Regions from separate parts of the Labrys sp. F242 genome, predicted to be linked through region 1. Evidence: riboswitches for the same ligand, from Rfam matches in the RefSeq annotation. Region 1 holds a riboswitch; each other region holds the start of a gene.

Region 1 (4,956 bases):
CCCGTCTCCTGGTAATAGGCTTCCACCGAGGCCGGGATATCGAGATGGGCGACATAGCGTACATCAGGCTTGTCGATGCCCATGCCGAAGGCAACCGTAGCGACCAGGCAGAGATCTTCCTCCTCCAGGAAGGCGTCCTGGTTGGCGCTGCGAACAGCCACTTCCAGGCCGGCATGATAGGGCAGGGCGCGGATACCCTGCTCGTTCAGCCATTGCGCCGTTTCCTCGACCTTGGCGCGCGATAGGCAGTAGACGATACCGCTATTGCCCTTGTGCGCAGCCAGGAAGGCCAGCAATTGCCGGCGGGCGTTGTCACGCTCGACGATGGCGTAGCTGATGTTGGGCCGGTCGAAGCTGGTGGCGAAGACCTCGGCCTCGTTGAGACCGAGCCGCTCGATGATGTCGGCGCGAGTGACCGGGTCGGCCGTGGCAGTGAGGGCGATGCGGGGTACGCCGGGGAAGGAAGCGGCGAGGCCGCCGAGTTCGCGATATTCGGGCCGGAAGTCGTGGCCCCATTGGCTGACGCAATGGGCCTCGTCGATGGCGAAGAGCGCGATGTCGGCATCGGCGATCAGCGACTGGAAACCCTGTGTCGCCACACGCTCGGGGGCGACGTAGAGCAGGTCGAGCTTGCCGTCCATCAGGGAGCGGCGGACCTTGTAGGCTTCCTCGCGCGACAGCGAGGAATTGAGCGCCGCCGCGCGCACGCCAGCCTGCTTGAGCGCCTCGACCTGGTCGCGCATCAGGGCGATCAGCGGCGAGACCACGATGCCGACGCCGCGCCGGCACAAAGCCGGGATCTGGTAGCACAGCGACTTGCCGGCTCCGGTCGGGAACAGCACCACCGCATCGCCGCCCTCGGTGACATGCCGCACCACCGCCTCCTGCTGGCCGCGAAAGGCGCTGTAGCCGAATATGGCGTTGAGGACGGAGAGAGGATCTTGAGGAGAAGAGCGGGTCATGCCTGCAGGATGCACCTTTGGAGCCTGATTCCATTCCAGGGACATCATGGACACTTACCCGACAGGGGCCATGATTCGAAAATCTCCCGCGTCGATTTCCCACGCTGACAGGCAATTGCGGTGGAACGGTCGCGGTCGCGAATGCCGGCAATGTGCCCCTCGGCCAGAATGCGGGTTACACCCGCAACACCGTTGACGGTCTACCGAGATGTTGACGGTCTACCGAGATAAAGATAGTTATGTTATAACGTTTCATATAAATGAAGCCCATTCTGGCGCCCGTGGTATCGACATGCTCCGAGGCGCCTGCAACGGATCAAGGAATTCCGACATCATGCAGCCCGCGCCGCAGACACCCGTCACCGTCCTCACTGGCTATCTCGGAGCAGGCAAGACCACGCTTCTCAACCGCATCCTGACCGAGAGCCACGGCAGGAAATATGCTGTCATCGTCAACGAGTTCGGCGAAGTCGGCATCGACAATGATCTCGTCGTCGATACCGACGAGGAGATCTTCGAGATGAACAATGGTTGCATTTGCTGCACGGTGCGCGGCGATCTTATCCGCATCATCGAGGGTCTGATGCGCCGGCGCGACCGCTTCGATGCCATCCTGATCGAGACGACCGGGCTGGCTGATCCCGCGCCGGTCGCCCAGACTTTCTTCGTCGACGACGATGTGCGCGCCAAGACCAGGCTCGATTCGATCGTCACCGTGGTCGACGCCAAGCATCTGCTTGGCGAAATCGAGACAGCGCATGAGGCCCAGGAGCAGCTTGCCTTTGCCGATACCATCCTCCTCAACAAGACCGATCTGGTCACGGCCGGGGAACTCGAACGGGTGGTGAAGCGGATCCGCCGCATCAATCCCACCGCTACCCTCCACGAGACACGCCGCTGCGATATCGCGCTCGACAAGGTGCTGGATCGCGGTGCCTTCGACCTCGACCGCATCCTGGAAGCCGAACCCGATTTTCTTGCAGGATTCCATGACCATGAGCATGACGACCATGTCGGCAGCTTCGCCCTCGTTGCCCGCGAGCCGCTCGACCCCGGCAAGTTCATGCCCTGGCTGAACACGATCGTGCAGCAATTCGGCACCGACATGCTTCGGCTGAAAGGCATCATCGCCTTCGAAGGCGATCCCCAGCGCTTCGTGGTGCAGGGTGTGCATATGCTGATCGAGGGCGATCATCAGCGCCCCTGGAAGCCGGAAGAGGAGCGCAGGAGCCGTCTGGTGTTCATCGGGCGTAATCTGCCGAAAGACGTGATCGAACAGGGGTTCCTGGCCTGTCGGGCCTAAAGCGTTTTGCTCCAGGTGAGGGAAGGCGCGTGCTGGGGCGGTAAAACAGGGCTCGCCATCGGACGCCACCCGCTTTGCATATTCACTTGACCGCGATCGGGACACCCCGGTAACTGTGGCACTGACGGTTTCCGTCGGGTGCGAGCCCGATGGGAGTAATAGGGAACACGGTCCGGCTTTCTCGAAGCCCATGCCGTGGCTGCCCCCGCAACTGTAGGCGGATTGCCGAGCATCCTCGTGGCGCCAAAAGCGCCATGCCACTGTGGGTGACCCCATGGGAAGGCAGAGGCAAGGCCGATATCCGCGAGCCAGGAAACCTGCCGTCATCTCGATCAATCCCATGTCACGGGCGGGGATGCCCGGAACAGGAGACAATGTGACGTTTCTTCCCGCCATCTCGGGCCGTCGCCCACCTGTTCCCTCCGCTTCGCGCCATCAGACCCTCTGCCATAGCCTGGCCTGAGGGCGTTTCCCGTTTTCGGCCCTGCGCCGAACAGCGCCATCTTCCTATCGCGAACCGAGAGAACGTCATGACTTTTCCCAAGGCAAAGGCCTGCTGGTCGAGCTTCGCCGTCATGCTTGCGGCCGGCTTCAGCCTGACGCTGAGCATCGATCCAGCCGCCGCCCAGGCGACCAAATATCCGCTCAAGATCACCAATTGCGGACGCACCGTCACCTTCGACCATGCTCCGCAGCGCACTGTCTCCGTCGGTCAGAGCGGTACGGAGGTTCTCTACCTTCTCGGTCTTGCCGACAAGGTGGTGGGGACGGCCGTCTGGTTCGGCCCGGTTCTGCCGGGCTACGAAGAGGCCAACGCCAAGATTCCGCGCCTGGCCGACAATGATCCGAGCTTCGAAAGCGTGATCGCCAAGAAACCCGACCTCGTGACCGCCCAGTTCCAGTGGCATGTCGGCCCCAGTGGCATCGTCGGCAAGCCCGAGCAGTTCGAGGAACTGGGTATCCCGACCTATGTTTCGCCCGCCGATTGCGTCGGCAAGGACAATTCCAGCGGTGGCGACGGCACCCGCGGCACCCTTTTCACCATGGATCTGGTCTATCAGGAGATCAGGGAACTCGCCGAGATCTTCGACGTGCAGGGGCGCGGCTCGAAGGTCATCGCGGACCTGAAGGCACGCGAGGAAGCCGCCCGCCGCAAGATCGCCGCCGGCGATGGCAAGGTCTCGGCCGCCTTCTGGTTTTCGAGCGCCAAGGTCGATGTCGATCCCTATATGGCCGGCAAGAACAGCGTCCCAGGCTACATCATGTCCGTCCTGGCTGTCCGGAACATCGTGGAAAGCGAGGAGGAATGGCCGAGCGTCGGTTGGGAGACCGTCGCCAAGGCCGATCCCACCATCATCGTCGCCGGCAGGATGGACCGTCGCCGCTATCCCGCCGACGACATCGCCGTGAAGCTCAATTTCCTCAAGACCGATCCGGTGGCGAGCCTGATGCCGGCCGTCAAGCAGGGCCATGTCGTGGAAATGGACGTCCAGGCCATGCAGCCGAGCGTGCGTGTCGTCGACGGCATCGAGATGCTCGCCGATGCCATCCAGCGTTTCGGCCTGAAGCGTTGAGATGAACCGCGCTGTCACGCGATTGCTGGCAATCGGCATGCTGGCGCTGGCCGTGCTGGTGTTGGCGCTCTGGCTGGGCGCCGCCATCGGCGAGACGGCCATCCCGATGGAGGTGGTGGCCAAGACGGCGGCCAACCGCCTGTGGGGCGCCGGCTACATTCTCGATCGCATCGATGAAGGCATCGTGTGGAACTACAGGCTGAGCCGCGCCGTCGTCGCGGCCTGCTGCGGCGCGGCCCTGGCGCTGTCGGGTGTCGTGCTGCAGTCGCTGCTGCGCAATGTCCTGGCCGATCCCTATGTGCTCGGCATCTCGGCCGGGGCATCGACGGGGGCAGTCGGGGTCGCCATTCTCGGCCTCGGCGCAGGATTTTTGAGCCTGCCGGCCGGCGCCTTTCTCGGTGCGCTGGTGGCCTTCGGTTTCGTCGCCTTGCTGGCGATGCGATCGGGGCGCGGAACCGGCGCGGTGATCCTCGCAGGCGTGGCGGGGTCTCAGCTTTTCAATGCCCTGACCTCCTTCATCGTCACCAAGGCGGCCAATGCCGAACAGGCGCGGGGCATCATGTTCTGGCTGCTGGGCAATCTTTCGGGCGTGCGCTGGCCGGATGTCTGGCTGGCCCTGCCGATCACGGCCGTGGGGCTGCTGGTCTGCCTCTGGCACGCTCGCGCGCTTGATGCCTTCACCTTCGGTACGGAATCGGCGGCATCCCTCGGCATTTCCGTCCGGCGCGCTTATGTCGTGCTCGTCGGCGTCGCGGCGATGATGACGGCGGTGATGGTCAGCATCGTCGGATCGATCGGCTTCGTCGGTCTGGTGATTCCGCACGCCGCGCGGATGGTGGTGGGCGTGCGCCATGGGCGATTGCTGCCGGCCAGCGCCCTGATCGGCGCCGTCTTCATGATCGTCGCGGACATTCTGTCCCGGATCATCATCCCCGGCCAGGTCCTGCCGATCGGGGTGATCACGGCCCTTGTCGGCGCGCCGGCCTTCGCTCTCATCCTCAGCCAGAGAAAGGCGACGGCATGAGCCTGTCGGCACGCAATCTGTCCTGGTCGGCGGGCGGGGTCTCGATCCTGCAGGGTGTATCGCTGGAGGTTCGTCCGGGCGAGTTGCTCGGCA
Region 2 (4,956 bases), on a different contig from region 1:
GCTCGGCCGGCCGGAATCGGGGCAGAATCGCCGTGTGGGCCTTATAGTATGATAATTCTCACCGCTTTGATCCAATCAAGATCGCCGCCCTGCAACCGTGAGTTGGGACTTGATGCAAATCCGCAACAGGCCCGCCGCTTCTCGCGCCGGTACCTGACGCCGGCGGACCCACATTCCGGCCATTTACAAGCCAGGCGCATCAATCCCTTCCCGAAACGGGCGGGGTTTAACCCTGTCCTGGGAGCCGCACCGGGCCTGAGCCAAGCTCGCCCGCAAAAAGGTCAGGGTGTCGTCCCCTCGCGCCCGATGCTCTCATAGCGAAAGCCGTGCCGCTTCATGTCGTCGAGCCGGTAGATGTTGCGCAGGTCGACGATCACCGGCCGCGTGAGCAGGCTTTTGACCCGTTCGAGGTCAAGCGCCCGAAACTCGTCCCATTCGGTGACGATCACGGCAACATCGGCCCCGTCGAGGCAATCATAAGCGCTGGAGCGATAATCGACATCGCTGAGGGTCTTGTGCGCCTCCTCCATCGCCTGGGGATCGTAGGCGCGCACCCGGGCGCCCTTGTCCTGCAGGGCGAGCACGATCGGGACCGAGGGGCTGTCGCGCATGTCGTCGGTGTTCGGCTTGAAGGCGAGGCCGAGCAGGGCCACCGTCTTGCCGGCGATGTTGCCGTCGAGGGCCGCGATGACGCGGCGTGCCATCGCCGCCTTGCGGGCATCGTTGACGCCAACCACCGCTTCGACGATGCGCAAGGGCACGCCATGTTCCTGGCCGGTGCGCAGCAGCGCCAGCGTATCCTTGGGAAAGCACGAGCCACCGAACCCCGGACCCGCATGCAGGAATTTGGAGCCGATGCGGTTGTCGAGGCCGATGCCGCGCGCCACTTCCTGCACATTGGCGCCGGCCTTCTCGCACAGATCGGCGATTTCGTTGATGAAGGTGACCTTGGTCGCCAGGAAGGCGTTGGCGGCATATTTGATCAGTTCGGAGGTGCGTCGGTCCGTAAACAGCAACGGCCCCTGATTGAGATGGAGCGGGCGATAGACCTCGGCCATCGCCTCCTTGGCCCGCTCTTCCTCCGTGCCGACCACGATGCGGTCCGGACGCTTGAAATCCTCGATCGCCGCGCCCTCGCGCAGGAATTCAGGGTTTGACACCACGCTTACATCGGCGTCCTGACGGACTTCGCGGATCAGCCTCTCGACTTCGTCGCCGGTGCCGACCGGTACGGTCGACTTGGTAACCACCACGGTGAAGCCTTCGACCGCCGCCGCGATCTCCCGCACCGCGCCATAGACATAGGATAGATCCGCATGCCCGTCGCCGCGGCGCGAGGGTGTGCCGACGGCCAGGAACACCACGGCGGCATCGCGGACGGCGGGCGCAAGCTCGGTGGTGAAGGACAGGCGCTTCTCACGCACATTGCGGGCCACCAGATCCTCGAGGCCCGGCTCGTAGATCGGCATGCGGCCGGCCAGCAGGCCCTCGATCTTGGCTGGATCCTTGTCGACGCAGGTGACGACATGGCCGAAATCGGCGAGGCAGGCCCCCGTCACCAGGCCGACATAACCCGTACCGATCATTGCAACGCGCATGACATCAATCCTGTTTGGACGACCAATCCGTCAGACGCGTGTCTACAAAAGGCCCGGCGACATGCCAATGACGAAAAAAGAGAGGAACTCCGTTGGAGGGCCCTGCTCAACGCCTCTATGCCTTCAACCGCAGCGACCAGCCCCGGCCGGATGGCCTGAGATCGGCTGTCGCCAATGGGGCGGCATCGATACGCCAGAAGGAACGAGCCTCGGCCCCGAGGGCGTGAACGACCGCGGCGCGCAGCACCGAAGCGTGGGTAACGGCGAGCGTATACCCCTCGAACCGCCTGCCATCGAGCCAGGCGCCGACCCGCGCAATCAGGGTTGCAACACTCTCTCCGCCATGCGGGCAGGCATCCGGATCGGTCAGCCATGCCCGGAGCGCCTCGGGTTCGGCGGCCGCTACCGCGTCCAGGGCAAGCCCTGCCCAGCGGCCATGATCGCATTCGCGCAGGGCTTCATCGACCTCAGGATCATGGCCGAGGGCCTGCGCGGTCTGGCGAGCCCTGAGCGCCGGGCTGCTCAGGATGCGGGCCGGCCTGCCGAAATGCCCTTCCAGCTTCCGCGCCGCAGCCAGCCCTCTTGCATCGAGCGCCTCATCGAGGGGAAAACCCGCTGCGCGCACCGCAGGCGTAGCCCCATGGCATAGCAGGATCAGGCGTGGTGTCATGACGGCAGTTCCCAAGACTTAGAGTGCATGATTCGACCGAACCAATCGGATCATGCTCCCTAAGTTTTTGTTTCAACGCATGGTATCGTCCAAAAAGTCGCGCAACTTATGCTCTAAGTCGCTTCCGGAATATTGACATGTTCGTGACTTGGGCTCTTATGGAAGGGCTTTGCCAAGGGTGGGAAGCCGGTGTGAATCCGGCACGGTCGCGCCACTGTGAACGGCGGCGCTTGGGCGCCGTCCGGAAGTCAGACCTCTTCCAAGGCAGCATGACTCGTAGCGGGACGCGTAATCCCAAGGAGCTTTTCATGACCACCGCAACTCTGGCACCCGTCGCCCAGCAGCCGATCGCCATCCCGGTCCGCGAGATCTTGCCCTGGGCGCTCTTCACCGTGCTCCTGGCCGTACTCGCCATTTATTTCGTCGGCGCCGAGCAAGGCGCGACCTCGCTGATTCCCGGCGTCTACATCCACGAATTCGTGCACGACGCTCGCCATCTGCTCGGCTTCCCCTGCCACTAGGGCGCATAGGCAAACGACATGGTTAGATCGCTTTTGATCCGGGGGATGCTGATCGGCATCCTGGCCGGACTGTTGGCGTCTGGCTTCGCCTGGGTCTTCGGTGAACCACAGGTCGATGCCGCTATCGCCTATGAGGAAAGCCACGCGGTCGCCGCCGCACCGGCGCCATCCGCAACGCCGGCAACCTCCCAGCCGGCCGCAGCACATGAACATGAGGAAGACCCGGTCAGCCGGCCGGTGCAGTCCAGCTACGGCCTCATGACCGGCATGGTCGTCTATGGCGCAGCCCTCGGCGGCATCTTCGCTTTGGTCTTCGCCTTCGCGCAGGGACGGATCGGCACGCTCAGCCCGCGCGCGACAGCAGGGGTGATCGCGCTCGTCGGTTTTGCCGCCATCATGCTGGTACCGCAGATCAAATATCCGGCGACGCCGCCGGCCGTTGGCAATCCCGACACGATCGGCCTGCGGACCGCCTTTTATTTCGGCATGATCCTGCTCTCCCTGCTGACGATGGCGGCCGCCCTGGGCACGGCGAACCGGCTCGCCGCCAGCCTCGGCCGCTGGAACGCCAACTTGGTGGGGGCTGCCGCCTATCTGGTGGTGATGGTGGTCGCCATGCAGATTCTGCCGGCCGTCAACGACATCCCGGCGGATTTCTCGGCCACGGTGCTATGGAAGTTCCGCGTTGCCTCGCTCGGCATCCATGCCGTGCTATGGGCAACGCTCGGGATCGCTTTCGGCGTTGCAGCACAGAAGCTGCTGCAAACCTCCGCCAGCCGCTGAAAAAGGCCAACCGACCACGTCAAACGTCGCATTTTTACAACACCGGCCCGGTTTTGGGCCGGTTTTCAAAATTTCGTTCATTTCGCACTTGCGAAATGAACGCATCAGGATCACTCTACGGACGTGGTGGATGCGCGTTTGCGCTCCCCCACTGCCCTCCTTGGGCGTTTCCTCCCTAAGACTTGGGCCGCCATTCGGCGGCCTCTTTCTTTTTCGGGTCGGCAGACCCCATATTTCAAAATCTGCAGCGGCATTCCGCCTCAATTAACCCCAGAGCAAAGCGCGTTCAGGTATGAACGCTTGTTTGCTCTCACTGTTTGGTTCCAAGCCAGTCCTTTGGATCGACTGGAGCGTCCTTGCGATTTGACATGCTTCACTCAAATTACAAAACGCTCTTGCGTCCAAGCTCATGCTTGCCCATTTGTGTTCACCCTCGCATAGTGTGTCATTATGGATCTGGACTCGCCCTTGTTTGATCGCATCCGGGTGCGCCCAAGGGCCGAAGAGGTCCAGCCGGCGAGCGTACAGCTATGCGAACATGCCGGCTGCCGAAACGCCGGTGAATTTCGCGCGCCCAAGGGGCGCAACCGCGAAGGCCAGTTCTGGCATTTCTGCCTGGGGCACGTTCGCGAATACAACAAGACCTACAATTATTTCGCAGGCCTGCCGGACGACTCGGTGAGCGCCTATCAGCGCGATGCCGCCACAGGCCATCGCCCGACCTGGACGATGGGCGTCAATCCCTGGGCCAAGAAGCGCGGCGAAGGGCCGCAACCTGGCCCGGAGATCCATGACGGCTTCGGCTTCTTCGAGGGCGAGCACGGCTTCGGACGCACGCAGAGTGCGCCGGAACCGGAAAGGCGACGCCTGAAATTGCTGGAACGCAAGGCCCTCGAGGCGCTCGATCTGCCGGAAACGGCCAGCGGCCCCGAGATCAAGGCACGCTACAAAACATTGGTCAAACGCCTCCATCCCGATGCCAATGGCGGGGACCGATCCAGCGAAGATAAATTGCGCGGGATCATCCAGGCCTATAATACGCTGCGTAGCGCTGGGCTCTGCTGAGCGCCCGCACCACCGGCGAGGCTTCCAGGTTTGGAGCGCGTTCCAATCCCGGGGATCCCCGCCCGACCTCGAGCAAAGCGCGTTTAGACGGAAACGCCTTTTTGCTCTAGCTCTTTGGTTCGACGCGTCTTTGCGATTCTTGGTGATTCCACCAAATCACAAAACGCTATGGAGACGACGCGGAATTTTCCATGCCCGCCTGGCGAGACTGGGAAATTCGGTGGGGCCAGTACCGCCGGCCCGCTGGAACTGATTGTCGGCTGCGCCGTCCTGGCGCCAGCCAAGGAAGGCATAATGACTGACGCAACGACACCGGCCA
Region 3 (4,956 bases), 480 kb from region 1:
ATGTTGGAGATCGTCGCCGTCGGCGCGATCGCCATGGTGTTGGAATTGCGCATGCCGACGGTCTTCACCCGCTCGCGCAGGGCGTCCCAGGGCACGGTCGTGCCGGTATCGAAGGCCGCGTTGTCGCGCGTCTCGGCCAGCAGGCCGACCGAGTCGATCGGCAGGACGCCCTGCGACCACAGCGAGCCATCGAAACTGGGGTAGCGACCACGCTCGGCCGCCAGGTCTGTTGAGGCCGAGATGGCATGGAAGGACACGGCTTCCATGCTCTCGTCGGCAAAGCACACGGCGGCTTCGGAGGCATAGGGCAGGCGCAGGGCCTGCAGGGCATCCTGGAAGCCCATGATGCCGAGACCGACGGGCCGGTGCTTGAGGTTGGAACGCCGTGCCTCGGGAATGGTGTAGAAATTGATGTCGATGACGTTGTCGAGCATGCGCATCGCCGTCGTCACCGTCGCCTTGAGCTTGTCGAACATCAGGCCGTCGGCGTCGACATGGGCAGCGAGGTTGACCGAGCCGAGATTGCACACGGCAACCTCGTCATGGGAGGTGTTCAGCGTAATTTCGGTGCACAGGTTCGAGGAATGTACCACGCCGACGTGACGCTGGGGCGAGCGGATGTTGCAGGGGTCCTTGAAGGTGATCCAGGGATGCCCGGTCTCGAACAGCATGGTCAGCATCTTGCGCCAGAGATCGATGGCCCGGATCTGCCTGAAGACGCGGAGCTCGCCGCGCGCGGCGCGTGCCTCATGCGCCTCATAGGCGACCTTGAAGGCGGGACCGTAGAGGTCGTGCAGGTCCGGCGTTTCGTCCGGTGAGAACAGGGTCCAGGGGCCATCCTGTTCCACACGTTCCATGAACAGATCCGGCACCCAGTTGGCGGTGTTCATGTCATGGGTGCGGCGGCGGTCGTCACCGGTGTTCTTGCGAAGATCGAGGAATTCCTCGATGTCGACATGCCAGGTCTCCAGATAGGCGCAGACCGCGCCCTTGCGCTTGCCGCCCTGATTGACGGCGATTGCGGTATCGTTGGCGACCTTGAGGAAGGGCACCACGCCCTGGCTTTCGCCGTTGGTGCCTTTGATATGGGCGCCGAGCCCACGCACATTGCTCCAGTCATTGCCGAGGCCACCGGAATATTTGGCGAGCAGCGCATTGTCCTTCACCGCCTTGAAGATACCTTCGAGGTCGTCGGACACAGTGGTCAGGAAGCAGGAGGAGAGCTGGGCGCGCAGCGTTCCCGAATTGAACAAAGTCGGCGTCGAGGCCATGAAGTCGAAGGAGGAGAGAAGATCATAGAATTCGATCGCCCGCGCCTCCCGGTCGATCTCGCGCAAGGCCAGGCCCATGGCCACGCGCATGAAAAAGGCCTGCGGCAGCTCAAAACGCGTGCCGCGCACATGCAGGAAATAGCGGTCATAAAGTGTCTGCAGGCCGAGATAGTCGAACTTGAGATCGCGTTCGGGCTTGAGGGCAGCGGCAAGGCGGGCGAGGTCGAAGCGGCCGAGCTCCGGGTCGAGCAGTTCGTTGGCGATGCCGACGCGGATATAGTCATGGAAATACTCGGCGTAGCGGGTCGCCATCTCGGCCTGCGTCGCCTGGTCGGGACGGCCTCCGACGAAGCTGAGCGCCTCGCGGCGCAGCTTGTCGTTGAGCAGCCGGGCGCTGACCTTGGCGTAATCAGGTTCGGTCTCGATCAGGGTGCGGGCGGCGAGGATCGGCGCGATCGCCAGTTCGTCCTGGCTGATGCCGTCATAGAGATTGCGCTGCGTCTCGTTCAGCACGGTCTCTGCATCGGTGTCGGCAAGACCTGCGCAGGCTTCGCGCACCAGGGCGGTGAGGCGCGCGTGGTCGAGCGGTAGCAAGGAGCCCTCCGCCGTCTTCATCCGCAGGGCAGGGGCGATGGCGGTCCGTGCCTCTGTCTCGGTTGCTCGTTCCAGGGCGCGCTCTTGGGCGTGCTGTTCGCGATAGAGCACATAGGCACGCGCCACCTTGTGGTGTTCGCCGCGCATCAAGGCGAGTTCCACCTGGTCCTGGATGTCCTCGATATGGAAGGTTCGGCCCGCATCGGCACGGCGGGTCAGGCCGGCAACGATCTGGGCCGTGAGTTCGGCGACAATGTCATGCACCCGGCGCGAAGCAGCGGCCGAATTGCCCTCGACGGCGAGAAAGGCCTTGGTCAGGGCCACCGAAATCTTGGAGGCATCGAAAGGCGTGACGGCGCCGTTGCGGCGAATGACCTGATAGCCCGGTTCCGAGGCCGGCTTCGCCCTGTCGGCGCCGGCAGCCGGAAAAGGCGTCTTTGTGGTCGTGGCAGTTTCGAGATCGAAAGACATTCGGCAAACCCCAAAATGTTGGAGGCTTGGGCCGAAGGAACGCGTTCCGCGTCGGCGCAGGCATATGCGCCACGAGCAAAGCGATCCGTCGGGGCACCCCGCCCGAGGAAACGATAACCAGCCACAGGCAGGTCTCCTGGCTCGCGGGTCGTTGCGAACTGTCTGCCTTCCCGGCGAAGGGCGGGTTGAACCCGCCTTCCGGCCAGTGGCACAGCGACAGCCCGCTCTCCGCTTACAGTTGCGGGGGCAGCCCCGGCTTTGCCCTAGAGCGTCTTGTGTTTTGAAAGCGTCGCTTCAAATCGCAAAGACGCGTCGAACAAAAAGTTCGAGGAAAAGTGCGTTTTCACCAAACGCGCTTTGCTCTCGGGCTCACCGGATTCCCTCTTAGCCTCGGACAGCGAATCCGAGGACCTGTGGATACAGCATCTAGTATGCCTGGGTGTCTCTATGTCAATACATGGTGTATGATGCCCTTTTTTTCAACGGGGACAAGGCGTGCCGGAGGACGAAATTTGTCCCCCGGCAGGTTTTTCACGCGGACGCCGCCACTCTCGCTGGAGCGGTCTCTTCACGAAGTTTGCGGGCGGCGGCAACCATGTTGACGAGGGCCGGGCGGACCTCGTCCCAGCTGCGGGTTTTCAGGCCGCAATCGGGGTTGACCCAGAGCTGATCGCCGGCGATCCGCTCGCGTGCCTTGGCAAGGAGGTCGCGCATCTCCGCCACGGTGGGGCAGCGGGGAGAGTGGATGTCATAGACGCCCGGCCCGATCTCGTTGGGGTAGCGATAGGCCCGGAACGCATCGAGAAGTTCCATTTTGGACCGAGCAGTCTCGATCGAGATCACGTCTGCATCCAGGCCTCCAACGGCATGGATGATGTCGTTGAACTCCGAGTAGCACATATGGGTGTGGATCTGCGTGGCATCGTCGACGCCTGAGGCGGCGAGGCGGAAACAGGCGACCGCCCAGGTCAGATAGGCCTCCTTTTCGGCGTGTCTGAGCGGCAGGCCTTCGCGAATGGCCGGCTCGTCGATCTGGATGATGCGGATGCCGGCCCGTTCCAGATCGCCGACCTCGTCGCGCAAGGCGAGGGCGATCTGCCGGCAGACCTGCTCGCGCTCGAGGTCGTCCCGCACGAAGGACCATTGCAGCATGGTGACCGGTCCGGTCAGCATGCCCTTGACAGGACGCTTGGTCAGGGATTGTGCGAAGCGTGCCCATTCCACCGTCATGGCCCGGGGACGCGAGACATCGCCATAGATGATCGGCGGGCGCACGCAGCGCGAGCCGTAGCTCTGGACCCAGCCATGCTGGGTAAAGGCATAGCCGGCCAGTTGCTCGCCGAAATACTGCACCATGTCGTTGCGCTCGAATTCGCCATGCACGAGAACGTCGAGGCCGATCTCTTCCTGCCAAGTGATCGCCTGGGTGGTTTCCTGTCGCAGAAAACGCTGATAGTCGGCGTCGTCGATCCAGCCCTTTGCGTGGTCAGCGCGTGCTTTGCGCACGGCGTCGGTCTGGGGGAAGGAACCGATGGTCGTGGTGGGAAATTGCGGCAGGCCGAGCCATTCCTGGGCCCGGCGGCGCAGCGTGTAGGGATGCCGGCGCTCGCTCATGGCCGGCGTGAGCCCGTCCATGCGGGCGGCGACGCCGGCATCATGTATACGAGCGGATACACGGCGGGCCGCAGCTGCTGCGTCCGATTGGGCGAGTTCATCAGCGACGGCCCGCCGCCCGTCGACCAGGGCTGCCGACAGGGTCTTCAGTTCCCCGATTTTCTGTATCGCAAAGGCCAGCCAGCTCCGGAGTTCAGGATCGAACGCGCTCTCGGCCTCGACATCGTAGGGAACGTGGAACAGGGAACAGCTCGGAGCGAGGACGACGCGGTGGGGGCCGAGGGCTGCAACCGCCGGCTCGATCCGATCAAGAAGGGCAGTCAGGTCGCTCCGCCAGACATTGCGCCCGTCGATCACGCCCAGCGATAGCACCTTGTCGGCGCTGGCTCGTGCGACCGCCTGCCCGAGCTGGCTTGGCGCCCGCACCAGGTCGAGATGCAGGCCGGCGCTGGGCAGGTCGAGTGCCAGGTCGAGATTGTAGCCGAGGCCGCCGAAATAGGTCGCGATCATGATCTTCAGATCGGAGACCGTGCTGGAAAGGACGCCATAGGCATGGCGCAGGGCGGCCCGCGCGTTCTCGTCGAGATCGAGCACGAGACAGGGTTCGTCGAACTGCACCCAGTCCGCGCCGGCCGCGGCCAACCTGTGCAGGATCTCGGCATAGACGGGCAAGAGGCCTGGCAGCAGGGTGAGCGGATCCAGGCCCTCGTCCTTGCTCTTGCCGAGCAGCAGATAGGTCACCGGGCCGATGAGCACGGGGTGCGTGTGGAAGCCGAGCGCTACGGCCTCCCTGAATTCGTCAATGGGCTTGGCCGAAGCGAGTTCGAAGGCCTGGCCGCGGCGAAATTCGGGAACCATGTAGTGATAGTTGGTGTCGAACCATTTGGTCATCTCGAGAGCGGGGACACCGCCGCCGCCATGGCAGCAGCCCTCATGGCCACGATCGTCATGGCCCCGCCTGCCGCGCGCCATGGCGAAATAGGTCGAAAGCGGGACGGAGCCACCC
Region 4 (4,956 bases), on a different contig from region 1:
CCCGCGGCCAACCATGCCGTGCTGCGAGATCCTCGAGCAGGGTGGGGCCGCCATCCGCCAGGATCGAGACACGCTCGACCTCGACGCGAAGTGGTCGCAAAATCTGAAGGAACCGATTGTAGAACCAGTGGCCAATGACGGGATCGGCTTCCGGCATTCCGAGCACGCTGGAACGAAAGATGTCGTGGATGGTTGCTATTCTCATCGGTCTTTATTGGCCGAAAGGTGTTGCGGGAAATATAGTTGATCGGCGTAGAATTCGGTAAATTTTATCGATGCCGGAAGGTGTGGCCAATAGCAATGCAGGATAGGGATCAAGATTGGATTATCCTGGATCTTTGATCCCAGCTTTGATGGGGTATGCATATCATCTGAAACAAAGGATGCGCTGTAGGCCAGATTCTATATGGGAGCGCCACAACGACAGAGATGCTCGCCGACGATACGGTATCCGCTGTGTCACCATCTCGGCGCCCTGCCGGAATCAGGGGATCGGTGACGCCAGCATTTTACAAGTGGAAGGCGCAATACGGCGGCATGAATGTATCGCCGGCCAGGCAGATGAAGGGATGAGAACGCCGAACTCAAACCGATGCTAGCGCATGTGATGTTCGACAATGTCGCGGAGGGATCTGGTGGGAAAGAAATGGTGACGCCCCCTGTCGCGCGGAAAGCCGTCAGCACATCCGGTCGAACCCAGGGAATGAGCGACCGGCGGGCATGTGAAGCCGTCGGCTGCGCTGCCGCCGCATGATGATCCGATGCAAAACACTCGCTCCAACTACGCCACGCTTCGGGAGCGTAAGCAAGTCATTGCACACGAACGCCGCCGTTTCTGCCAGGGTGCCCCTTGCGTGAGGTTGCGACCGTGGGCTTCTCCAAAGGTAGGAACGTTGCTGGCATGAACCCTGGCGGATGGGCGCGGCAGCTTGTCTGTCTTGAGGAGATTGATCTTCGTTCGGGAACGGGCCGATGTAAATCGAATGCTCTCAGACGACCCTCTTTTATCTGGATTTGTTCAAAGATAGCCGCTGGTGGAAGCAAAATCCGAGAAAACTCAAAATAGTGGTGGCGAGGACTTCGATTGTTTACGGAGCGTCCTTTACACTGGCCCGCAATTGCCTGAGAATCCAAGATGGCGCAGCGATCGGGTCCACAATGCTGCGCTCATAAAGAAAAACGTCACTCACTTCGATATCAACACAACAAGAAAGTGATTGAACATGCTTGAAGAAGACACGAGTTTGCTCGACCTGACCGCCGACATCGTCTCCGCCTATGTAGCCAACAATCAGGTCGCCACAGCTTCCCTCGCGGATCTGATCCGTTCGGTGCATGGAAGCCTTACTGGTCTGAATAGTCCAAAGCCGGTTGAAGCGGACAGACCGCTGACGCCTGCCGTTCCGATCAGGAAGTCCGTCACCCCGGATCATCTGATCTGTTTGGAAGACGGTCGCAAATTCAAATCGCTGACGCGGCATCTGCGAACAGCCTATGACCTGACGCCGGTGCAGTATCGGGAAAAGTGGCGGCTACCCAGCGACTACCCCATGGTTGCACCAAACTATTCGGCTCATCGCTCTCGCCTCGCAAGGGAACTCGGCCTTGGCCAAGTGCGCCAGAAAGCCAAGAGCGAGCCACCGCCGCCTCCCGCCCCAAGCAAGGGCAGAAGGAAAAAGGCGTCATAGACGTTCGTCACCTCGGTCTAATGACGATCCCGATCTCGCCGGCTCCAGCAGGGCCGGCGAGTACGATCCAAGCCAGGTAGATGGAGCTCAAGCTTTCCCTGAAATCGTCCAGGATTGCACAGGACAGGGATTCCCAGTGCTTGACAGTTGCGACCCTGTCACCCTAGCGTCACGTCGACGGTTCCCCTCGGGGATAATAGGGAACGCGGAGAAGTGAGAAATCATTTCGAACCGCGGCTGCCCCCGCAACTGTAGGCGGTGAGTCCTTCGTTACATGCCACTGGGATCAGGCCCGGGAAGGCGACGAGGCGTACGACGACCCGTGAGCCAGGAGACCTGCCGTCACAATGGTCACGCGCGGTAACATTGGGCGGGGGTCCTCAATGGTGGTCGATCCAGATGTCCTTATGGGACAGCGGGAGGGACTTCAATCGCAGTGACGGCCATTGGCTATCCTGCTTGAGGTCTTCATGGACTCGACTATTTCACGCCTGCAACGCGCGGTTTTGACAGCCGGCATCGTTGGGACGTCCTGCATTCTGGCGACGCATGCTCTGGCGCAGAGTGCGGGAACACCGCCCGAGCCGATCGAACTGGATCCGGTCTATGTCAATTCTGCCACGCTGACGCCGACACCTGCCAGTCAGATAGGCAGTTCGGTCACGGTAATCACCGCAGACGATATCGCCAAACAGCAGCGGCGCACCGTCAACGATGTACTGAGCACCGTGCCCGGCCTCAATCTCGTGCAGTCGGGCGGCCCAGGCACCCAGACCTCCATCTTCATGCGCGGAACCAATTCCAACCATGTCAAGGTGCTCATCGACGGCATCGATGTTTCCAATCCTGCCGTTCCCAATGCTGCCGCCGATCTTGGCCAATTGCTGACCGGTGACATTGAGCGCATCGAAATTCTGCGTGGACCGCAAGGCGGACTCTATGGCGCCGACGCCATCGGAGGCGTCATCTCGATCACCATGAAGAAAGGCTCAGGCGCCCCCAAGCTGACGGCCAGTGTCGAAGGCGGATCACATGGCACGTTCAATCAACGCGCGGGAGTGGGCGGCTCGGCTTCGATTTTCAACTATACCTTCGGTATCGAGCATTTTCGTTCGACGGACACGCCGGTCACGCCCTGGGAACTTCTCGTATCCGGCACCGTCGCGCGCCCCAACTACTATGACAATTACACCTATTCCGGCCGGGTCGGTGCCGATCTGACGGATAATTTCTCCGTCAACGTCATTGCCCGCTACACCGACTCCAAGCTCGGTTTCACCAGCGACGGCTATGGAGCGTGCTTTTGCGCGCCCAACCCTTCGCGCACCTGGCTGTCGAACCATCAATTGTTCACGCGGGCCGAGGGTATCTGGCATTCGCTCGATAATCGCTACCGAACCATATTCGGCGTTTCCTACAGCAATCTATGGAGCCGGAACGTCTATCCGCCGGTGACCTTCACGGCGCCGAGCGCGGCAACCGGCGAACGGCTGAAGTTTGACCTGAGGCAGGAGATTGCCCTCAGCGACAATTACAAGGTGCTGCTCGGCGTCGAGCACGAGCGCTTCAGCCTGGATCTGGGAAATCTCAAGGCTTCGGATGTCGACAACGCAGCCTATGCCCAGTTGGAAGCAAACCTCTTCAAGGGCTTCACCGTGGCGTCCAACATTCGCTATGACCATTACAATAGTTTCGGCGGTCACTTCACCTATCGCCTCGCCCCGACCTACACCTTCGATCAGACCGGAACCCAACTGAAGGCCAGCGTTGGCACGGGCTTCAAGGCACCGACCTTGAGCCAGCTCTATCAGAGTTTTCCAGCCTTTGGTTTCTACGCCAATCCCGACCTGAAGCCGGAAGAGAGCACCGGCTATGATGTCGGTTTCGAACAGCCCTTGTTCGATGGCGAGGTTCGGGTTGGATCGACCTATTTTTACAACAAGATCAAGAACCTCATCATGGCCAATGCCGATTTCACCACCAATATCAACATCGGCAGGGCCGAAACGCATGGCAACGAGTCCTTCATCGCCTGGAAGGTGAACGATCAGCTCGATCTGAGGGCGGACTACACCTTCACCATCGCCAAGGACGAGGACGAGAACCAGGAATTGCTGAGGCGACCGCGGCACAAGGTCAGCCTGCAGGCGAACTGGTCGCCGATCGACCAGCTCCACCTCTCCGCCACGTTGCTCTTCGTCGGTTCCTGGGTCGACGGTAACCGTGATTTCTCGATCCGACGCATGCGAACTCCCAGCTACACGACGGTGAACCTCGCGGCCGATTATGATCTGAACGACAAGATCAATCTCTACACGCGCGTCGATAACCTGTTCGACCGTCGCTATCAGGAACCAATTGGTTTTCTTCAGCCGGGCCTCGGGGTCTATGGCGGTGTTCGGGTGCGGGCGTTTTGATGCGCCGATCTCGGGGTCCGACCAGAGCAGCGTCCACTTTCTGGTGGCCTGCCTGGTCCTCGCGATGTCTGGTATCGGACAAGCCAGCGCCGAGACTCCGGTGTCTGCGTCTCCACCACCCAAACGCGTCGTCTCCATCAACATGTGTACGGATGAACGTCTGCTGCTGCATCGTGTGGGCATGAATGTCGCTGAATACGATGTCCTGCAGGGTCTCCAGGGCGTGCGCGGACAGATCCGCCAGGTCGCCAGGCTCGTCGGAGAGCCGGACAGGGGAGAAGCTATCATCCGTGAGATGGACGGGCGCCTGGAGGCCTTATTTCGTCATGACAGAAGAGGAGCGCTTCCGCCACGACTGCAGATATGCTCGCCGTTGGCGGGTCGGCTTGCGCAAGAGACAGGCGGGCCATGCCTCTTACGGGCTGAAGACCAGAACCAGGAAGACGAAGAACACGCCAAGATGCACTGCGCCCTCAAGCATCGTCGTTCTGGTGCCTGTGAAGGTGAGCGTCGAAAGCATCAGCGTCATCGCCAGCAATATCATGTTGGTCGCTGAAAGCCCGAGCACCACATTCTGTCCGGTCAGGAGACCGATCACGAGGATGGCCGGCACGGTGAGGCCCAGCGTCGAGGCCGCCGCACCGAGACATAGATTGATGGCCCGCTGTAGCTGATTGGCCGTAATGGCCCGCAAAGCCGTGATGCATTCGGGTGTAAACACGATCATGGCGATCAGAATGCCGCCGAGCGCTGTCGGGGCGCCCAGGCGGGCGATGCCGAAGTCGAGCACTTTTGCCAGGCTTTTCGCCAGCAGAACGATCGGCAGGATGTTCAGCAAAAGCAGGAGAAGA

Evidence for each region. A riboswitch is a leader RNA that binds a small molecule or an ion and turns the genes downstream of it on or off. The one in region 1 is predicted to bind cobalamin.
Region 2: linked by a shared signal. The riboswitch ahead of ACZYTC_RS17260 (CbtB domain-containing protein) and the one ahead of ACZYTC_RS04000 (ABC transporter substrate-binding protein) in region 1 are both predicted to bind cobalamin.
Region 3: linked by a shared signal. The riboswitch ahead of ACZYTC_RS06190 (ribonucleoside-diphosphate reductase subunit alpha) and the one ahead of ACZYTC_RS04000 (ABC transporter substrate-binding protein) in region 1 are both predicted to bind cobalamin.
Region 4: linked by a shared signal. The riboswitch ahead of ACZYTC_RS31670 (TonB-dependent receptor plug domain-containing protein) and the one ahead of ACZYTC_RS04000 (ABC transporter substrate-binding protein) in region 1 are both predicted to bind cobalamin.

What each region holds. Positions count from the first base shown of each region.
Region 1 is NZ_JBVASG010000001.1:853,585-858,540, forward strand. Features, by position in the region: gene recQ (DNA helicase RecQ) at 1-1,007, opposite strand, end outside; gene ACZYTC_RS03995 (CobW family GTP-binding protein) at 1,297-2,265, shown strand; cobalamin riboswitch at 2,374-2,604, shown strand; gene ACZYTC_RS04000 (ABC transporter substrate-binding protein) at 2,796-3,839, shown strand; gene ACZYTC_RS04005 (FecCD family ABC transporter permease) at 3,841-4,863, shown strand; gene ACZYTC_RS04010 (ABC transporter ATP-binding protein) at 4,860-4,956, shown strand, end outside.
Region 2 is NZ_JBVASG010000002.1:378,115-383,070, forward strand. Features, by position in the region: gene ACZYTC_RS17250 (UDP-glucose dehydrogenase family protein) at 282-1,598, opposite strand; gene ACZYTC_RS17255 (histidine phosphatase family protein) at 1,714-2,268, opposite strand; cobalamin riboswitch at 2,401-2,546, shown strand; gene ACZYTC_RS17260 (CbtB domain-containing protein) at 2,577-2,789, shown strand; gene ACZYTC_RS17265 (CbtA family protein) at 2,808-3,572, shown strand; gene ACZYTC_RS17270 (J domain-containing protein) at 4,041-4,637, shown strand; gene cobS (cobaltochelatase subunit CobS) at 4,932-4,956, shown strand, end outside.
Region 3 is NZ_JBVASG010000001.1:1,335,214-1,340,169, forward strand. Features, by position in the region: gene ACZYTC_RS06190 (ribonucleoside-diphosphate reductase subunit alpha) at 1-2,336, opposite strand, end outside; cobalamin riboswitch at 2,446-2,766, opposite strand; gene metE (5-methyltetrahydropteroyltriglutamate--homocysteine S-methyltransferase) at 2,868-4,956, opposite strand, start outside.
Region 4 is NZ_JBVASG010000008.1:83,912-88,867, forward strand. Features, by position in the region: gene ACZYTC_RS31660 (hypothetical protein) at 1-205, opposite strand, end outside; gene ACZYTC_RS31665 (Ros/MucR family transcriptional regulator) at 1,224-1,688, shown strand; cobalamin riboswitch at 1,850-2,046, shown strand; gene ACZYTC_RS31670 (TonB-dependent receptor plug domain-containing protein) at 2,159-4,105, shown strand; gene ACZYTC_RS31675 (calcium:cation antiporter) at 4,521-4,956, opposite strand, start outside.